DNA from 2 places in the Shewanella spartinae genome. Region 2 is predicted to be linked to the other one. Evidence: riboswitches for the same ligand, from Rfam matches in the RefSeq annotation. Region 2 holds a riboswitch; the other holds the start of a gene.

Region 1 (9,129 bases), 470 kb from region 2:
CAGCAGGGGATCGGCAATCAGGCGTATCTGCTGCAGCAAGGGGAGGCGATAGAGGCCAGCCTGTTGCAGGTGGGAGTCAGCAACAGTCTGATCGCCAGTCAACTTGGGGCAAACCTGTCTCTGGTAGCGGAGCAGCGGGGCAGTGATAACCAGGCCTATGTGCAACAGAGCGGTTATGACAATGAGGTCAGCATCTATCAAAACGGTTCGGGTCATGGGGTGATTGTAACCCAGTGGGGGAATGCACAGCGGGCAAGCGTGACTCAGGGTTATCGTTAGGGAAGGTGCGAACAAGTCGTCGCAAAGCCCGACAGAGCGAGGCTTACAGCGGTATTTGCTGCGTTACACTGCTTGCGAAGGACTAGGGCCACTCGCTGCAAACTGTGCCTTGCATCTATCCACTTTAAGCACACGCAGAGCAAGCACGGGACTTATTCGCACCTTCCTTAGCAGTAAGGCGGTGAAAGATAAGGTGAAGGGATCTCACCTCAAACAGATATTCTGGTAGGGCTTGATAAAATTGGCGCAATTAAGATGTTATTTTTAATTCTATAGTTGTTATTATATGTGTCGGTTTAATGGAATACGCTTATAACTAGCGACATGGAGTGAGCAGGATGTTCAAAGTGATAAATTGGGTAGTGGTATCGCGATCGCAACTGTTGATTGATCTGTTGGAGACGCGTTGGCCCCAGGAGTTTCTGGTTAAACTGGCTAAGGTCACCCCCGAGAGTGTTGAAGTGACTATGAGTGAAGGGAATTACTCTTTGGTCGTTATCGATCTCGCCACCATAGATGTGCAGCGTGCCTACCAGGTACAAAAGCAGATCGAGAAGCGCCACAGCGCCCGCGTGGTATTCTTGCACTATCCGAAACAGATAGATGCAAGATTCTTAATTTCCCCCATTACCGCCGCCGTCTTTTATGGCGATGCTTCCCTTGAGCATATAGGCAAGGCCTTAGCCAATGTGCTACGCGGCCAGACGGTGATCCCACATGCTTTGTTGTCGGCTTCTGCGGATCAGGAGCAGCTCGACGGAGCCGATAACCTGACGATTCGTGAGCGAGAGGTGCTGCAGGCATTACTCTCGGGTAGCACCAACGTGGATATTGCCAATCAGTTGTTTGTCAGCGAGAGCACCATCAAGACGCATCTCTATCGTGTGTTTAGAAAGATTGGTGTCTCAAGTCGTGGACAGGCTATTGCCTGGGCACAGACTCATCTGCATGAGGTTCAGCAGTGAAATACCTGGGCCGCTTGCTCCTGTTAGCGGCCTTCTCGGCTCCTGTTTATTGTCAGGGGCCCGATGTCGATGAAGGCAGCAAGCTGGCGGCGCAGAGCACGAGTGACGCACCGCCCAGGCTGGAGTCTGATCTCATCGATGGACTGATCCTCAACCGCGCGATGACCCGCGTCGGACACAGATTTTATCGTGAATTTGTCGCCGCCTATCGAGATATCGGCGGCATGACGGAGCACGGTGGACTGAGTATTGTCGAGCTAGCTACTGCGCGAAGTGGTAGCAAGATCAGCGTGTTACACAATCGCAAACCTATCTTTGTGACTGTGGTGTCACCGGCGAGCCGGCAGTTGGATAAGCTGGCGGAGCAGGTGGCCAGGCGCGTCGACAGTATATTGAAGCAAAACAAGAAACAGGCTAGCTGGGCTCAGTGGTTGGATCCCGATTTAGCGCCTGATGAATTCTAATAGGGACATTTTCAATGAATCAAGCTAAGTCTTTTCGACCGATAGCCCTGCTATTGGCGGCTACGTTCAGCCTGAGCTCTCAGGCGACGCAGCTTATCTATACCCCAGTAAACCCCAATTTTGGTGGCAGTTATCTCAATGGCTCCTACCTGCTGGCGAATGCCTCGGCGCAGAACGATCATAAGGGCGGCTCAGGTTATACGCCCCCCAGTGCCCTCGAGCGCATGGCAAGTTCCCTTGAGTCTCGTCTGATGAGCCAACTCTTTAACGATGCGGCCAATGGCGGTGAGGGCTATCTCAAGACCACGGACTTCGAGATCCAAGTGGTCAACGAAGATGGCATGCTACTGGTGCATATTACCGACCTGTTAACCGGCGAAACCACGGTGATCGAAGTTGGTGGGTTGAGCGACAGTTCGAGTGTGGGTGGCTAACGATGAAACCTTTGTTGATGGCCGCTGGCCTGTTATTTCTCTCGGCCTGTTCTAGCACCAGTGAACTTGAACAGGTGCAAGCCTCTTCGAGTCTGATGCCCAAGGGCGAGAGTTACTATGATCTCATCAACCTGCCAGCGCCCCAAGGGGTGATGCTGGCCGCCGTGTATGATTTTCGCGATCAGACAGGTCAATATAAGCCAATTCCGTCGAGTAACTTTTCTACCGCCGTGCCCCAGAGTGGCACCGCTTTTCTCGCCCAGGCGTTGAATGATTCCAGCTGGTTTATTCCCGTCGAGCGTGAGGGGCTACAGAATCTACTTACCGAACGCAAGATTGTCAGGGCCGGGCTTAACGGCGATGCCAACAAGCTGCCTCAGCTGAATTCGGCGCAGATCCTGATGGAAGGTGGCATAGTCGCCTATGATACCAATGTTAGAACCGGTGGCGCCGGTGCCCGCTACCTAGGCATTGGGGCGGCAACTCAGTTTCGTGTCGATACAGTGACAGTCAACCTGAGGGCGGTGGATATTCGCACCGGACGCTTATTGAGTAGCGTGACCACTACTAAGTCTATCTTGTCCAAAGAGATCACCGCTGGGGTGTTTAAGTTTATCGATGCCCAGGAGCTGCTTGAATCCGAACTTGGCTATACCTCAAACGAGCCTGTGAGTCTGTGTGTAGCATCTGCCATCGAAAGTGCGGTGGTGCATATGATTGCCGATGGGATCTGGAAAGGTGCTTGGAATTTAGCCGATCAGCCCAGTGGTCTGCGCAGTCCAGTGTTACAAAAATATTGGTTAGAAGCCCATTCCGAGGCCAGGGTGCGAGCAAAAATCAATCAAAGCTAAGGCTGTTTTTGCTTTGTGTCATACTTTGCTATGCATGTATGCATAGCGCTTAGCACTTTTGTATGATCTCGGTGGGTTCAAATTTAACATCTATGTTACTTAAGGTTAACCTTGGTTAACCTTTTATTTTTTATAGGTTTTTAATTGAGTTTGGTTTCGTGTCGCAGCCCAATAGGGTAGAATTCGTCAAGTTTTTGACTTGCTGAATAGGTACGATGAAGAAGTTAGCATTGTTAGTAGTGTTAGCGCCACTTTATGCACATGGAATGGCGCCTTTCGGGCTTGATTGGGGTGAAGATGTCAGCCAGTATGGCGAGGTCAAACGCCAGGGAGATGAACTTAGGGTAGAAACCCATGTATTACCTAAGTCTTTATCTTTAGCCAAGGATTATGTGCTTTTTGCCGATAGGCAACATGGGCTACTAAAAGTCATCATGACAAGCAGAAATTATGGACTGTATGATGATGACTATAAAGAAGATTTCAATTTTATTAAGCAATCGCTGATCGATTCGGGTTATCAGACCACAGAGTTCATTGGCAGTGAGATGAGCTCTTATAAATGTGTGTTGCAGGGTAGCTGCTACGGCAAGCGCTGGTATGGCTTTACCGACGATGGCACCAATGTGGCGCTAGAGCAGGTGGCCAAGACCCGCCAAGATGCCTATCTCAAGCTGACATTCAAGGCGCCCAAGCTACTGCAGATCGAAGCCGAGCGCGAGGATCTCAAGCAGCTCAAACAGCAAGATAAGATGAACAGCGATAGATTAGCATTCGATTAAATAGTCGCTAACATCGATGTGGTGAGCGCCCGTGTTCAGTGCCGTGCCGCTAATTACGCTGCCTACTCTCATTGCGCCCACTTTTCATAGTGCCCACTTGTCATAGGGCCCACTTGGTTATTCAGGTGGGCTCTTTCATTCTCCGAGCTAAAAAATCATCACTCGTTGTTTGAGTTAACTCCTTTATTTATATGATGGATCACAAACAGCTTATTTGTGAGTATACTGACAGGATTAACGTCATATCGAGGATAGTGCAATGGCCGAAGAGACCATTTTCAGTAAAATAATTAGACGCGAAATTCCCGCCGACATCCTGTACCAAGATGAACTGGTCACCGCCTTTCGAGACATTCAGCCTAAGGCGCCAACCCATATTCTGATCATCCCCAATCACCTGATCCCGACGGTTAACGATGTCAAGGCATCGGACGAGAAGGCCTTGGGCCGCATGATGACGGTAGCGGCCAAGCTGGCCGATGAAGCAGGCATCGCAGAGGATGGGTATCGTCTCATCATGAACTGCAATAAGCATGGTGGTCAGGAAGTCTTCCATATCCATATGCACCTGTTAGGCGGTGATTTCCTGGGGCCGCTAGTGTCGCGTTAATCCCAGACGATTCTTGGACTGTGTAGAGTAATGAAGACAAACCCTGATTTTTTCCCGCTGACAGACTTGGCGACCCGCTTCGTCGGTCAGCTAGTGCAGTGTCGCCGACTTGGGCTCAGTGTGCTCGAAGCCAGCGAGCAGCATGTGCTGATCGAGCTGCCCTATAGCAGTGAGCTTATCGGTTACCCAGACACAGGCGTGATACATGGCGGGGTGATCACCACCCTGATGGACACCGCCTGCGGCACTGCCGTGGTCTGCAATATCTTCGATAAGTACAAGTCGCTGGAGTTGTCGCCGACGCTGGATCTGCGGGTCGACTACATGAAACCTGCCGAGCCCAACAAGAGCGTCTATGGGTTCGCCGAGTGTTACAAGCTCTCCTCGAGCGTGGCCTTTACCCGCGCCATCGCCTATCAGGATTCTATCGACGATCCTATCGCCCATGCGGTGGGCTCTTTCATGCGTATCAGCCCCGAGATGGTGGGTGACGCCTTCAGACAGGCCTTGATGGGAGAGGGGAAATGATCATGGTCACGCCAGAAGCCAATCAGGCATTAAACGTTAAAGATATCGTCAAGAAGGCCACGGAGCTTAACGATTTTGGTCACCTGCTGGCGCATGTTCCTTATGCTAAGTTTATCGGCATGCAGGTGGCGCGCTTCGGCGACGAGCTGGTGTTTCAGCTACCGAAGAAAGATGAGAATATCGGTAACCCAACCCTGCCGGCCATTCATGGCGGGGTGATCGCCGGGTTCATGGAAATGTCGGCGATCGTGCAGCTGATGGTTTTTATGCAGACCACCAAAGTGCCAAAAATTGTCGATTTCTCAATTGATTACCTGAGGGCGGGCCACCATAGAGATAGCTTCGCCGAGTGTAAGATCACCCGTCAGGGACGCCGCGTGGCGAACGTAAACATCAACTGCTGGCAAACCAACCGTAAGGCCTTGATTGCCACCGCCCGCGCTCATTTTCTGATTGAATAGACATTAAGGTGTAAGCGTAAGGAGAATAGTGATGAACAAAGGATTAGTGTTAGGCTGCTTGTTGCTGGGACTGAGCGCCTGTGCGCCCCATACCGGCGGCATCATGACCAGCTCCACCGGTGAGGTGCGGGTCGATAACGGCTCCTTCCACTCAGATGTGGATGTCAGCGCGGTGACCACCCAAGCCGAGGCGGGTTTCCTGCGGGCGCGCGGCACCATCATCAGTAAGTCACCAAAGGATCAGCGCCTGCAATATAAGTTCACCTGGTATGATGTCAATGGCGCGACGGTAGAGGATGAGGGGGTGAGTTGGAAGTCCCTTAAGCTTCACGGCAAACAGCAGATGCAGGTGACGGCGCTGTCCCCAAATGCCACCGCGGTGCGTTGTGAACTCTATGTGCGCGAGGCCATCTCCAATTAAAAATCGCATTCAGGAATGAGTCGAGCGAATGATTTGATGAAAACGTCAGCAATGCTGGCGTTTTTTTATGGATCACGCGCAAATATTGCGTTAAATATGTCAACTCTTTGTATGAGTCATGTATAATCGGCCTCGCCAAGGGGTGTTAACGCCAAGCCATAGCTTAGCGATTGACTGAGATGTCCGCGGGACAAACCCTTAGAACCTGATCCGGCTAATACCGGCGTAGGAATGGGCCACATCACTAGATTTAATACAATCTGTCTGTGCATTCTTTCTCGCTTTCTTAAGTGCCGGATCTCAATATTGATTTGAGGTCCTATGTTTACATTAAAATCTTATTCACCCATCGCCCTTGCCGTTGCGGCGGCGTTAACTCATACCAGCCTGATGGCGAGCGATACGCCGCCAGCCAACGACGAGATGGAAGTGATAGTCGTCACCTCCGATTTTCGCCAGTCTAGCCTGGACAAGATGCCCTCTAGCATCAGCGTCATAGATCAACAGCAGATCGAGGACGAGGGCGCCCAGCACTTTGAAGACGTACTCAACGGCATTGCCAATTTTAACTGGTCTGGCGGTAGCTCGCGGGCCAAATATTTCCAGATCCGCGGTGTGGGCGAGCAGGAGGAGTATCAGGGCGCACCTAACTCTTCGGTTGGCTACATCATAGACGACATCGACATGTCGGGCCTTGGGATGATCTCCAGCATGTATGATCTGCAGCAGGTCGAGGTGCTTCGCGGGCCACAGGGCACGCGCTATGGCGCCAACGCCTTAGCCGGTCTTATCTATCTTAAGAGTAACGATCCTACCTCGGTATTCGAGCATGGCGCCGAGCTGCAACTGGGTGACGATAACCTGCGCACCTATAGCGGCTTCAGCTCAGGTCCATTGAGTGATTCGGGCAAGCTCTTGTACCGCGTATCGCTGCAGCAACATGAGCAGAACGGCTATCGCGACAACCTTTACCTGGGCCGCGACGACACTAACGGCAGAGATGAATTTACCGGTCGCATTAAGCTGCGCTGGTATGCCACTGACGATTTGGTGGCCGATCTCAGCCTGATGCACGCCGACTTTAACAACGGCTACGATGCCTGGACATTGGACAACAACGGTTTCGATACCCTCACAGATGAGCCGGGTGTCGACAAGCAGCGCACCACGGGTGGCTCGCTTAAGTTGACTTACTCAGGCGCCGACAGCTTCGAGCTGGTCTCACTAAGCTCAATGGCTCAGAGTGATACTCACCACGGCTACGACGGCGACTGGGCCAACCCAGAGTTTTGGGCGGCCCGCAGCTGCGAAGGTGAACCTTGTCAGTACGACTACACCTGGAACAAGCTGGGTGACAGAACCACGCTGTCTCAGGAGTTTCGTCTGAGCTCTACCGAGGCGGGGCGTATCTTCGATGGCAGCACCGACTGGTTGGTGGGCGTCTATGGTCTGAGACTCACCGAAGACAACGACACGCTCGAAGTCTATAACGGCTGGGAAGATAGACTCCTGGCCGAATATGAAGCGACTAACTTGGCAGTTTTTGCCCAGTTAGACAGCGACTTAGGCAATGGTTATGCGTTGTCAGTGGGTGCCCGTTTGGAGCGCCGTGAGAGCGACTACAGCGACTCGGATAAAGATGCCTTCGAGCCCTCAGAGAACATGTGGGGCGGTCATATTGCCCTGAGCAAGACACTCAGTCCAGGTCAACAGGCTTATGCCCGTATCGCCCGTGGCTATAAGGCGGGTGGCTTTAACATGTCGCTGCCGGCTTCACTGAGCGATAAGAAGGAGTTCCAGGCAGAGACTCTGTACAACTATGAGCTGGGCCTCAAGTCGGAGTGGCTAGGTGGCGACGCGACCACACACTTCTCGCTGTTTTACATGGACAGACGCGATCAGCAGGTCTCTGCCTCACAGCAAAACCCTGACGAGCCACAGAAGTTCATCCTCTACGTCGAAAATGCCGGTAGCTCTCACAACTATGGCGCCGAGCTGGAAGCCAACTGGTATGCCACTGATAATATTAAGTTATACGGCACACTGGGCTGGCTAGAGACCGCCTACGGCGATTACGCCTACCAGGATAAGTACGGTGGATTGGTGGATCTCACTGGCCGCGAGCTGGCGCACTCGCCTAATCTTACCTATAGCGCCGGGGCGACCTATCGTAGCGATCTGGGCTGGTTTGCCAACCTAACTACGAGCGGTAAGAGCGAGTTCTACTACTCAGACAGTAACGACTCTAAGTCAGAGCCCTATACTATCTTCAATGCCCGTGTCGGCTACGAGACAGAGACCTGGTCGGCTTATCTCTGGGGACGCAATCTGTTTGATGAGAAGTATGGCGTGCGCGGCTTCTATTTCGGTAACGAGCCGGATAACGGCTGGGCCGATAAGCAATATATCCGCTACGGCGATCCTCGCCAGCTAGGGGTTACGCTTAACGTCAAGTTTATGTAATTGGTTTTTTGCTGGTGCTAATTGTTGTTGGGGCGGGCAGGGCTCGCCCCCTTAAGGAGTTAAGATGAAATTAACCGCTGAAATCAGCATGTATCCCCTGAAGGATAGCTATATCGATCCCATCAAGTGGTTCATCGGCCGGGTTGACACTTACGCCAATATCGAGCGCCGCACCAATGCCATGGCCACTCAGGTGTGCGGCGAATATGGCGAGGTGATGCAGATGTTGGCCACCGAGATGGAAGCCGCTCACGAGAAGTGGGGCAAGGCGGTCTTCGTGGTCAAGTTTATCGGTGGCGAGCTGGACCTGTCCCATCAGGAATAGGGCCTTAAGGCGCAATTATACCAATCACGGTAAGTAAGTGATCAGAAATAGCGTAGGAAAAACGGTCGAGAACAAGGCATAATTTTTCGATAAGTAGTTATTCTACAATCGAAAATAATAACGCCGTTATCGGGCGTTTTAACAAGCTAGCATGACCAGTTATTTACTACGATTGGTATTAATATACGGGGAGCGACACACATCCTATGATAGATTTCTGGTCCGCATTGGTTAGCACCTTGACCCAGACCTTCGAGCAGGCCAATGCCATGACGGCGTGGGAGGCGGTAGCCGTGGTCTTGGCTTTGGCCTATTTGGCGCTGGCGATGCGCGGCAACATTTGGTGCTGGGCGGCGGCCTTTGTCAGCACCGCCATCTACACCTTGCTGTTTTGGGAGGTCTCCCTGCTGATGGAGTCGCTGCTCAACGTCTACTACATGGCGATGGCTGGCTACGGTTTCTGGCTGTGGCGCTATGGCGGCGGTGAAGATCACGGGGTCGAGGTGGTCAGCTGGTCGCTTGGACGGCATCTCTACTTGATCGTCG
Region 2 (9,129 bases):
TTCGCGCACCTCCTGGGTGATCTTCATCGAGCAGAACTTGGGGCCGCACATGGAACAGAAATGGGCTACCTTGGCCGACTCCTGCGGAAGTGATTCGTCGTGATACGCCCTGGCGGTGTCGGGATCCAATCCCAGGTTGTATTGATCTTCCCAGCGGAACTCGAACCTCGCCTTAGACAAGGCGTTGTCGCGGATCTGCGCGCCGGGATGGCCCTTGGCGACATCGCCGGCATGGGCGGCAATCTTATAGGCGATCAGCCCCTGCTTAACATCTTCCTTGTTTGGCAGACCAAGATGCTCCTTGGGCGTTACGTAGCAAAGCATGGCGCAGCCATACCAGGCGATCATCGCCGCCCCTATGCCAGAGGTGAAGTGATCATAGCCTGGAGCAATGTCGGTAGTCTGAGGGCCTAAGGTGTAAAACGGCGCTTCGTCACATAGCTCGAGCTGCTTTTCCATGTTCTCCTTAATCAGCTGCATCGGGATATGACCCGGCCCTTCTATGATGGTCTGCACGTCATACTGCCAGGCCTTCTTAACCAGCTCGCCTAAGGTTTCCAGCTCGGCAAACTGCGCCTCGTCGTTAGCATCGGCGATGGAGCCTGGACGCATGCCATCACCCAGCGAGAGGGAGACATCGTAGGCGGCGCACAGCTGGCAGATCTCATCGAAATGCTCATAGAGGAAGTTTTCCTTGTGATGAGAGAGGCACCACTTGGCCATGATGGAGCCACCGCGAGAGACGATGCCAGTGAGGCGCTTAGCCGTCATAGGCACATAACGCAGGAGGACACCGGCGTGAATGGTAAAGTAATCCACCCCCTGCTCCGCCTGCTCGATCAGGGTATCTCTGAAGATCTCCCAGGTAAGATCTTCGGCGACGCCATTGACCTTCTCCAGCGCCTGATAGATGGGCACAGTCCCGATGGGCACCGGCGAGTTACGTATGATCCACTCGCGGGTCTCGTGGATATAACGACCGGTCGAGAGATCCATCACGGTATCTGCGCCCCAACGGGTGGCCCACACCAGCTTCTCCACCTCCTCTTCGATAGAAGAGGTAACCGCCGAGTTACCTATGTTGGCGTTGACCTTCACCAGGAAATTACGGCCGATGATCATAGGTTCGGCCTCGGGGTGGTTGATGTTAAGCGGTAAGATTGCCCGGCCCGCCGCCAACTCCTGACGCACAAACTCTGGTGTGATGGGCTCACCTAGCTTGGCACCAAAACTCTCGCCCGGCGCGCGCTGATTGAGCACCTCTTCGCTCACTGTCTCGCGAGCCATATTCTCACGCAGGGCCACATACTCCATCTCTGGGGTGATGATGCCGCGTCTGGCGTAGTGCATCTGAGTCACTACTCTGCCTTCAAGGGCGCGTATTGGCTTGGGCAGCAGCTCAAATCTCAGATGATCCAGCCCCTCATCGGCCAGACGCTGCTGGGTAAAACCTGAGCTGACCTGCTCGAGTTCTTGGGTATCGCCACGCTCAGCGATCCACTCGCTGCGCAGCTTAACAAGACCACGACGCACATCGATATCGGCCTCGGGATCTGAATAGGGCCCGGCGCAGTCATAGACTGTGATGGGGGCATTCTTCTCATAGACAGGCGCCTCAGCCGTGCCGCCAATCAGGGTGTCTGACTGAAAGATCTGCCGCATGGCGACCTTGAGATCCGGCCTGCTGCCGCTTAGGTAAAATTTTTGCGAATTAGGGTGTTGTAAGGGTTTTAGGTTATCGATAAAGGCCTGGGCCTCTGCTCGCATTTCACGACGTGTTGACATAAGCAATCTCACTATAGGGTTAGATGAAGTTGCTTGTCTGGAGAAGTTTGGCGTTGAGGGCATTGAGCCGGGCCAGATAATGGCCTGATTCAAAAATATGCTGGGTGTCACTGGGATTTAACTCGCCAAATTTGCGGCGATTTTAATCCCATTGGCCGATAAAAAACGGCGGGACACTAAGGTCATATTATGCTTGTTTCCTTCGCAGGGACTAACCTGATCAGGTTCAACGGATCCCGAATAAACGGTCTCAGCCTAATGGCACTCCGACAAGAGGGGCTCAGTATAGACATAAGGGAGTGAGGGTGGCAAGCCCCTTTAAACTCTAGCTGAAATCAAATTAATCGAAACAAATAATAAAATAAAATCAATAAATTGTATAAAATAAAAGTATCATGGTAATTTAAGCCTGAAAATATATCACACTAGTTTTTATCTTTAATCTCTACTCCCATCATACTCAGATGCTTATCAAGGGAGTCTTTAATCGCCTGTTTCACCTTATCGCCACCACACTTAAAGGGGAAGCCTAAGTTTTCCCCGTGGGGGTTAATTGGTGTCGCCACACTCACCACGCGATAACAGGTATCCCCTATCTTGACGATGCGATTGGGATCCACCTTGCTGTCTAAGGTGATTGCCGTCTCATACTCGTTCTCCTTAGGTAGGGCTAACACCCTCATCTTGCCATTCATCTCGCTCATCGACTTTTTCTGGGTGGCCTTGTCGGCGGCGTGCTCGACTAGCTTATCCAGCTGTGCCTGCCTGTATCTCGCCATATAATCGCCAGTTGCAGCGCTTACCGCTCCCGAGTCTGCTGCCGCGCTGCTCTCCAGATTAAGACCTTTCGCACCATCGAAGGAGAATGCTTCATTCTCTTTCTGAGTATCAGCGGGAGCCTCGATTTTAGAGACGATGTTAGACTCGGATAGCTCAACTGCTGGCTCAAGGGCAGGATCAACACTTGCTTGGGTAACATTAGGCTGGAAACGAGTAACTTGAGTCGCTGACGCCCCCTTCTCAGGACTCGACTTAATCGGAGCGGCACTTTGCTGAGCAGAAACCGGCGCCAGATTGTCCTCTGTCACTTCAACACTTTGATTAAGCGTATCTTGCTTTGACGCGTTTTGATTTGACTGGCTCGTCAGCGGCGCGTTTACTGGTACCTCGGCAGGGCGAGATTTGGCCTTCATGGCGTCAAACTCTGCCTGAGTCAGCATATAGGCGCTGATGGCCTGCTTGTCTCGCTTAATTGATTCCTGAGCTAAATATGGCCCCTTAAACTGCCAACTCAATAAAGCCAGCAACACAAGGTGCGCCAGCAAGACGACCAAGAAGAGTGACAGATCTTTCCAGCCAATCCTTGCAGCTATAGCGATAGATAGTGGGCCTTCAAGAGGTGCGTTAGGAACAAGCTCCTTAAGCGAAAGTTCCTCAAGCGAAAGCTCCTTAACCAAAAGCTCCTCAGCATGAGCGCCTTGCCCGGCGTGCTCACTCGCCAAAGGCTCTCTCGCTAATGGAGCGTAGACGAGATGACAGAAGGCCAATTGCTCGACATCAATATCAGCATTAAGGTTTAGATTAAGATTGAGGTCAAGCCAGGAAGATTGACTATCCTTAGGGGGCACTCGCAATAGCAACTCATCCTTTCCTTAGGAAACTTAGCATTTTAGAGAAGAAGAGAAGCTATTAGTTCAATCAAGGATAGATAGTGGACAGCGTTAAATTTAAAAAATAATAAATTCAATTGCTAACAAAACAAAATCCAAATTAGGCGTACACATGTACGCCTAACTATTTCTTTTGTACCAGCATGCTGTTAGACTCACCATTAACGAGGTCTAACCAGTTTTAGAGAGTCTAATGCCACCACAATCCCTGCCCCCACAAACCATACAGCCCCAAGAGATCGGCCTGAATAGTCAGCCCAGCTTTGCTGCTACGGCCGCTCCCTATAGCCGCGCAGAAGAGCTGGCAAACGCCCTCAGCCATGGCCTGGGTGTGATTGCCGGTATTCTGGCGCTGGCGTTTTCACTGCATAAGGGATGGGACAGGCTCACCGATCTTCAACTTGGCGGATTGGCACTCTATTGTTTGAGCATCATACTCCTGTTTCTCTGCTCAACGCTCTATCACAGCGTCTCGGCACCTAAGTTAAAGCATAAACTCAAGATAGCCGATCACTGCGCCATCTATCTGTTGATCGCCGGCACCTACACGCCGCTGATGCAGATCCTGCTCGACAGTGTCGAGGCCGATGCCATTCTCATCGCCATCTGGGGTCTGGCCCTAGGCGGGATCCTGTTTAAGACGCTGTTTATTCACCGCTTCAAGATCTTTAGCCTAGTGCTCTATCTGGTGATGGGCTGGTTGTGTGTCATAGTGATGAAGCAGCTGCTTGCAGCCATGAGTCCACTAGGGTTTAAGCTCCTCTTGGCTGGCGGAATTTTTTACAGCGTCGGGGTGATCTTCTATGTGGGTAAACGCATTCCCTATAATCACGCCATCTGGCATCTGTTTGTCCTCGCAGGCGCCCTCAGCCACTTCCTATGCGTCTATCTGACGGTGATCTAACATAAAGAGATCAAACGCCTCATCGAGCTGCTGTGCCTCTTGGCTCATCCCTAAACTGTGCATCAGGCTAATGATGCACTCTATGGTGCACAGACCTTGAGATAATTGATTCCGCCTTAGGCGATAGCGTGACGGTTCGCTCTCCTGCAGCGTCAGCCTTCTCGCCGCTTGCAGATAGGGGCTCTGACGCATCATCTTTCTGGCCTCCTGCCAGGTGGCATCGAGAATGATCACCTGACGCATGCCCTGCTCCCCATCCTTTTTAAGCTGAAGTTGCTCGGGCGTGATAGCCTGATTCACGCTCGAGCCCATTCTCGAACCAGAGTCCGTCTCATCTGCATCGTACTCCTTTGGAAAGAGCAGCAGAGCTTCACCCGATTCACAGGCCTGTTTTAACGCCTCATCGGGCGTAACCCGTGACCAGGGCACACGGCGACACAGCTCAGGGAATGCGGCTAACGCCAGCTGGCCTGTGTTACTGGGACGATCGTACTCCCGCTCGTGCGTTAACAAGACAAACTTCACCCTTTCTCTCCCCGTCATTTTGCTGGTATTTGGAGCCTAAACTCACGCCTATCGTTAAACCAAAGGCGATGAGTATACCTCAAAGGACTAGGGCTAGAACGAGGACAATGACAGGAACAACCCGAGTAGGCCTGTTGTGGCTCGCCCGGATGACATGATTAACGTGCGACCACTAACGAAAGTCCCGCGAGCTCGATTCAAAATCATTCACCAGAGCCGATAGATCGTCCAGTCTACCCGCGATAACATGTGACACGCCAGACTGGGTCTCAAGCACCCCTGTTACCTTTAAAATTTTTGATGTCAAAAATGGCTGACGCTGCGCCCTGGCCGTGGCGCTCCAGACGATCACATTGATGTTGCCCGTCTCATCTTCTAAGGTCACGAAGGTGACCCCTGAGGCGGTACCTGGACGCTGACGCCCCACCACCACGCCCGCCACATGCACAAGTTGCCCATGACGACAATCGGCTAACTCACTGGCACGGCGACAGCCCACAAATGGCGCCAACCCTCTGAGCTGAGCCATCACATGGCGCCCCAGGCTGAGCCCCAGATGGCGATAGTCGCTGTGCATGGCTGCCATCTCACTTGGAGGCGGCAACACCACCTCACTGGCGACAGCTGGTAAGTCATCGAACAGCGGAAGACTCGGCTGATAGGCACTGAGTTGCCAGCGCGCCTGATACCTATGCCCGGCCAGCGTCAACAGGGCATCTGCACTAGCCAGCAAGGTCAGACAGCCCTGAGATAAACCTAGCTCATAGAGCTGCTCGACCCGGGTAAAGCCGCCTTCGGGGCGCGCTTCGATAAGGGTCTTGATCTCCTCCAGCCTGAGTCCCTTCACTTGCCTAAAGCCCAGGCGTATCGCAGGCTGCTCAACCTCCACTAGGGTCACCAGGCTACTATCCCATTCACTGTGATTGACGCACACCGGTAGCACCATAACGTCGTGGCGCTGCACATCCTGAATAAGCTGCGACGGGCTATAGAAGCCCATGGGTTGGCTGTTAAGCAAGGCGCAGCAGAAGGCCGCCGGATAATGATGTTTAAGATAGGCCGACACATAGGCCAGCAGGGCAAAGCTGGCCGAATGCGACTCGGGAAAGCCATACTCACCAAAGCCTTTGATCTGCCTGTAGATCTGTTCGGCGAATGTTTGGCTGTACCCCCGCGCCGCCATCCCCTGAAGCAGTTTAACCTCAAACTTTTCCAGCTCACCGGTACGCTTCCAACTCGCCATCGCCCGGCGAAGCTGATCCGCCTCGCCGCCACTGAACCCCGCGGCCACCATGGCCAGCTGGATCACCTGCTCCTGAAAGATAGGTACCCCCATGGTACGGGACAGCACGGACTCGACCGCCGGGCTGGGATATTCCACCGCCTCCAGACCATCCCGCCTTCTCAGATAGGGATGTACCATGTCCCCCTGAATTGGCCCTGGCCTAACGATGGCGATCTGCACTACCAGATCGTAATAGCAAGCTGGCTTCAGCCTTGGCAGCATGGCGCTCTGCGCCCGGGACTCGACCTGAAACACCCCTATGCTGTCGCCCGCCTGCAACATGTAATAAACCTCGGCCTCTTCCCATACCACATCGGCCATGGAAAAGACTTGCTCTGGGCCGCTCAGCAAGGCGAAGGTCTTACGGATCGCGGTTAGCATCCCCAGGGCGAGGATATCCACCTTTAACAGCCCCAGGCTCTCCAGGTCATCCTTATCCCACTGGATCACGGTGCGATCCGCCATGGCCGCATTTTCAATGGGAACCAATTCAGACAAGGGCCCTGCCGAGATGATAAAGCCTCCCACGTGCTGAGACAGATGGCGGGGAAAACCGATCAGCGTCTGCACCAAGGGCAGCAACATGCGCCCGCGCCCAGCCTCTGGCAACATGGCGGCAAGCTGAGTCGTCCAGTGATGCTTGGGATCCCGGCGATCGATATTTTTAATCATCAGGGCTACCTGCTCGGCATCTATCCCCAGCGCCTTGCCCACATCCCCCATGGCACTCTTGAAGCGATAACAGATCACCGCCGCGGCCAACGCCGTACGCTCACGACCATATTTGCGGTAGATGTACTGAATCACCTCCTCGCGCCGCTCATGCTCGAAGTCCACGTCGATATCTGGCGGCTCGTTGCGCTCCTTGGAGATGAAACGTTCGAACAACATGTTGATCTTAGTGGGATCCACCTCTGTGATCCCCAGGCAATAACAGACCACAGAGTTGGCCGCCGAGCCCCTTCCCTGATAGAGGATTTGCTGAGACTTGGCGAAACAGACGATGTCATAGATGGTCAGAAAGAAATACTCATAGGCCATCGCCGCGATCAGCTCTAGCTCCTTCTCATACTGCGCCTTCACCCTATCGGGCACCCCGTCGGGGAAGCGGCGTCTGGCGCCTTCACGCACCGCCTGCGCCAGATAATCGCTGGCCTGCATGCCGGCGGGTACCACCTCGGCCGGGTACTCATACTTGAGCTCATCCAAAGAGAAATGGCAGCGACGTGCCAGAGCCAGGCCGTTATTGATCCACTCCTGTGGATAACGTTTACGCTGCGCTGCAATCGGCTTGAGGCTAGCCTCGGCGTTGATGGAGCATAGCGCCGCGCCGCTGTCGAGATCCCGACCATGGGCGATACAAGTTAAAATATCCAGCAGCGGCTGACGCTCCGCCTCGTGCATGCGCACGCCACCGGCCGCCACGCAGGGGATCTCCTGAGCCTGACTCAGCCATTGCCACTGCTGCAGATTAAGGGCCTCTCCCGGCAGTAAGAGCCGCTCCATCAGCAGATGCAGGCGGTCCGGGAAGGCTACAACCAGCCGTGAGGCGATGCTCGCGATGTGCTCACGATAACGGGACAACAGATTAGGCTCATCGCTCTGTGCCACACTCCCCTTTGCCGTATCGCCCCCAGCCATCTCACTCTCTGCCGTATCGTTTACGGCCAAGCCACTCCTTGCCTCATCACTCCTTGCCTCATCACTCCTTGCCTCGCCACTCCTTGCCTCGCCACTCCTTGCCTCGCCAGCCAGCCTGAACTGCGCCAGCGTGGGCGGGCGCCACAGCAGCAGGCTCTGCTGCTGAGCCAAGATAGCCTCCAGGCTCGCCCGGTACTCACCCTTGCCCTGGCTTCGCCTGGCGTTGGTGATCAGGGCGCTGATCTCACCATAGGCGAGACGGCAAGGCGCCAGCAGCACGAACAACCCCTCATCGAGATGAAACTCTGCGCCCAAGATCAGCTTAAGATCGCAGCGCTTGGCCGCCTCATGGGCCTTAACCACACCGGCAAAGGAACACTCGTCGGTCAGCGCCAATGCCTGATAGCCAAGGCGCTTGGCCTGCTCCACCAGCTCATGAGGATGAGAGGCCCCGCGCAAGAAGCTGTAGTTCGAGAGGACGTGCAACTCGGCGTACTGTAATTCGCTGTACATTAGCCAAACCATCCCTGCAGGAATAACCCCTCAGGCGAGCGAAATACCCAGCAGAGCCCTCCCTGATGCATGCGGGCAAGGTAATAATCCCGCGGCGAGGCCGCCGACCAAGGACTATGCAGCCGCTCTGGCCCCTTGAGTAAACTCACCGACTCAGGCGCCAACGGCTCGGGCTGGCGCAGGAGCCAATTAGGGCGGATGCGGCCATCGCACAGGCCATGAAACAGATCTGTAAACAAGGTCGCCTCCTCGCTCAGCGCCCGAGTCTTACCCTGATAGCTTGCCCTCGGCTCGGCGCACCGTTCATACGCTTGGCGCTCAAGCACTTGGCTCTCAAACTTTTGGCTGGAAGCACCTCGAGTAGAAAGGCTTTGACGAGAAGTGCTTTGACGAGAAGTGCTTTGAGAAACAGCTTGATTAGATCCCTTGCACCCTTGGGCACCCAAGCGGCTTTGAGAGACTCGGCTCTGAGAAAGCGAGCGGCTCTGCCAGCTCAGCTCCGGCAGATGGTGACTGCAGTGCTCAAGTCCCTTAACCTTATCCGCTCCTAGACGTGCCTCAAGCAGTGAGAGCAGGCGCATGCTGGCATCACTCTTACCCTCGCCCTGCCACCAATTGGATGTCTGCACCGATAGCGGCACTAGGGTATCGGCCTGAATCGCCAGGCTGATCACCGGCGCCGCCAGGGTGAGACTCTCTAGCTGCACACGGCAGAGTTTAAGTAAGGCATCCCCCCTATGCTCGGCGAAGGGATAACGGATCTCGCAGCGCAGTGGCACCAGACTCAAGTCGCGAAACACTAAGGT

What was found. A riboswitch is a leader RNA that binds a small molecule or an ion and turns the genes downstream of it on or off. The one in region 2 is predicted to bind thiamine pyrophosphate.
Region 1: it holds a riboswitch for thiamine pyrophosphate, as region 2 does, so the genes downstream of both, K0I31_RS08955 (TonB-dependent receptor) here and thiC (phosphomethylpyrimidine synthase ThiC) in region 2, are expected to answer to the same signal.

The regions. Positions count from the first base shown of each region.
Region 1 covers NZ_CP080418.1:1,985,039-1,994,167, forward strand. Annotated here, with positions in the region: gene K0I31_RS08905 (curlin) at 1-279, shown strand, start outside; gene K0I31_RS08910 (LuxR C-terminal-related transcriptional regulator) at 618-1,244, shown strand; gene K0I31_RS08915 (curli production assembly/transport protein CsgE) at 1,241-1,708, shown strand; gene K0I31_RS08920 (curli assembly protein CsgF) at 1,723-2,142, shown strand; gene K0I31_RS08925 (CsgG/HfaB family protein) at 2,145-2,993, shown strand; gene K0I31_RS08930 (hypothetical protein) at 3,224-3,775, shown strand; gene hinT (purine nucleoside phosphoramidase) at 4,035-4,385, shown strand; gene K0I31_RS08940 (PaaI family thioesterase) at 4,416-4,913, shown strand; gene K0I31_RS08945 (PaaI family thioesterase) at 4,910-5,374, shown strand; gene K0I31_RS08950 (YcfL family putative periplasmic lipoprotein) at 5,406-5,795, shown strand; TPP riboswitch at 5,924-6,044, shown strand; gene K0I31_RS08955 (TonB-dependent receptor) at 6,117-8,258, shown strand; gene K0I31_RS08960 (YkoF family thiamine/hydroxymethylpyrimidine-binding protein) at 8,323-8,583, shown strand; gene pnuC (nicotinamide riboside transporter PnuC) at 8,790-9,129, shown strand, end outside.
Region 2 covers NZ_CP080418.1:2,458,181-2,467,309, forward strand. Annotated here, with positions in the region: gene thiC (phosphomethylpyrimidine synthase ThiC) at 1-1,785, opposite strand, end outside; TPP riboswitch at 1,966-2,064, opposite strand; gene K0I31_RS10985 (hypothetical protein) at 2,211-3,080, opposite strand; gene trhA (PAQR family membrane homeostasis protein TrhA) at 3,649-4,359, shown strand; gene K0I31_RS10995 (DTW domain-containing protein) at 4,333-4,884, opposite strand; gene K0I31_RS11000 (error-prone DNA polymerase) at 5,057-8,323, opposite strand; gene K0I31_RS11005 (Y-family DNA polymerase) at 8,323-9,129, opposite strand, start outside.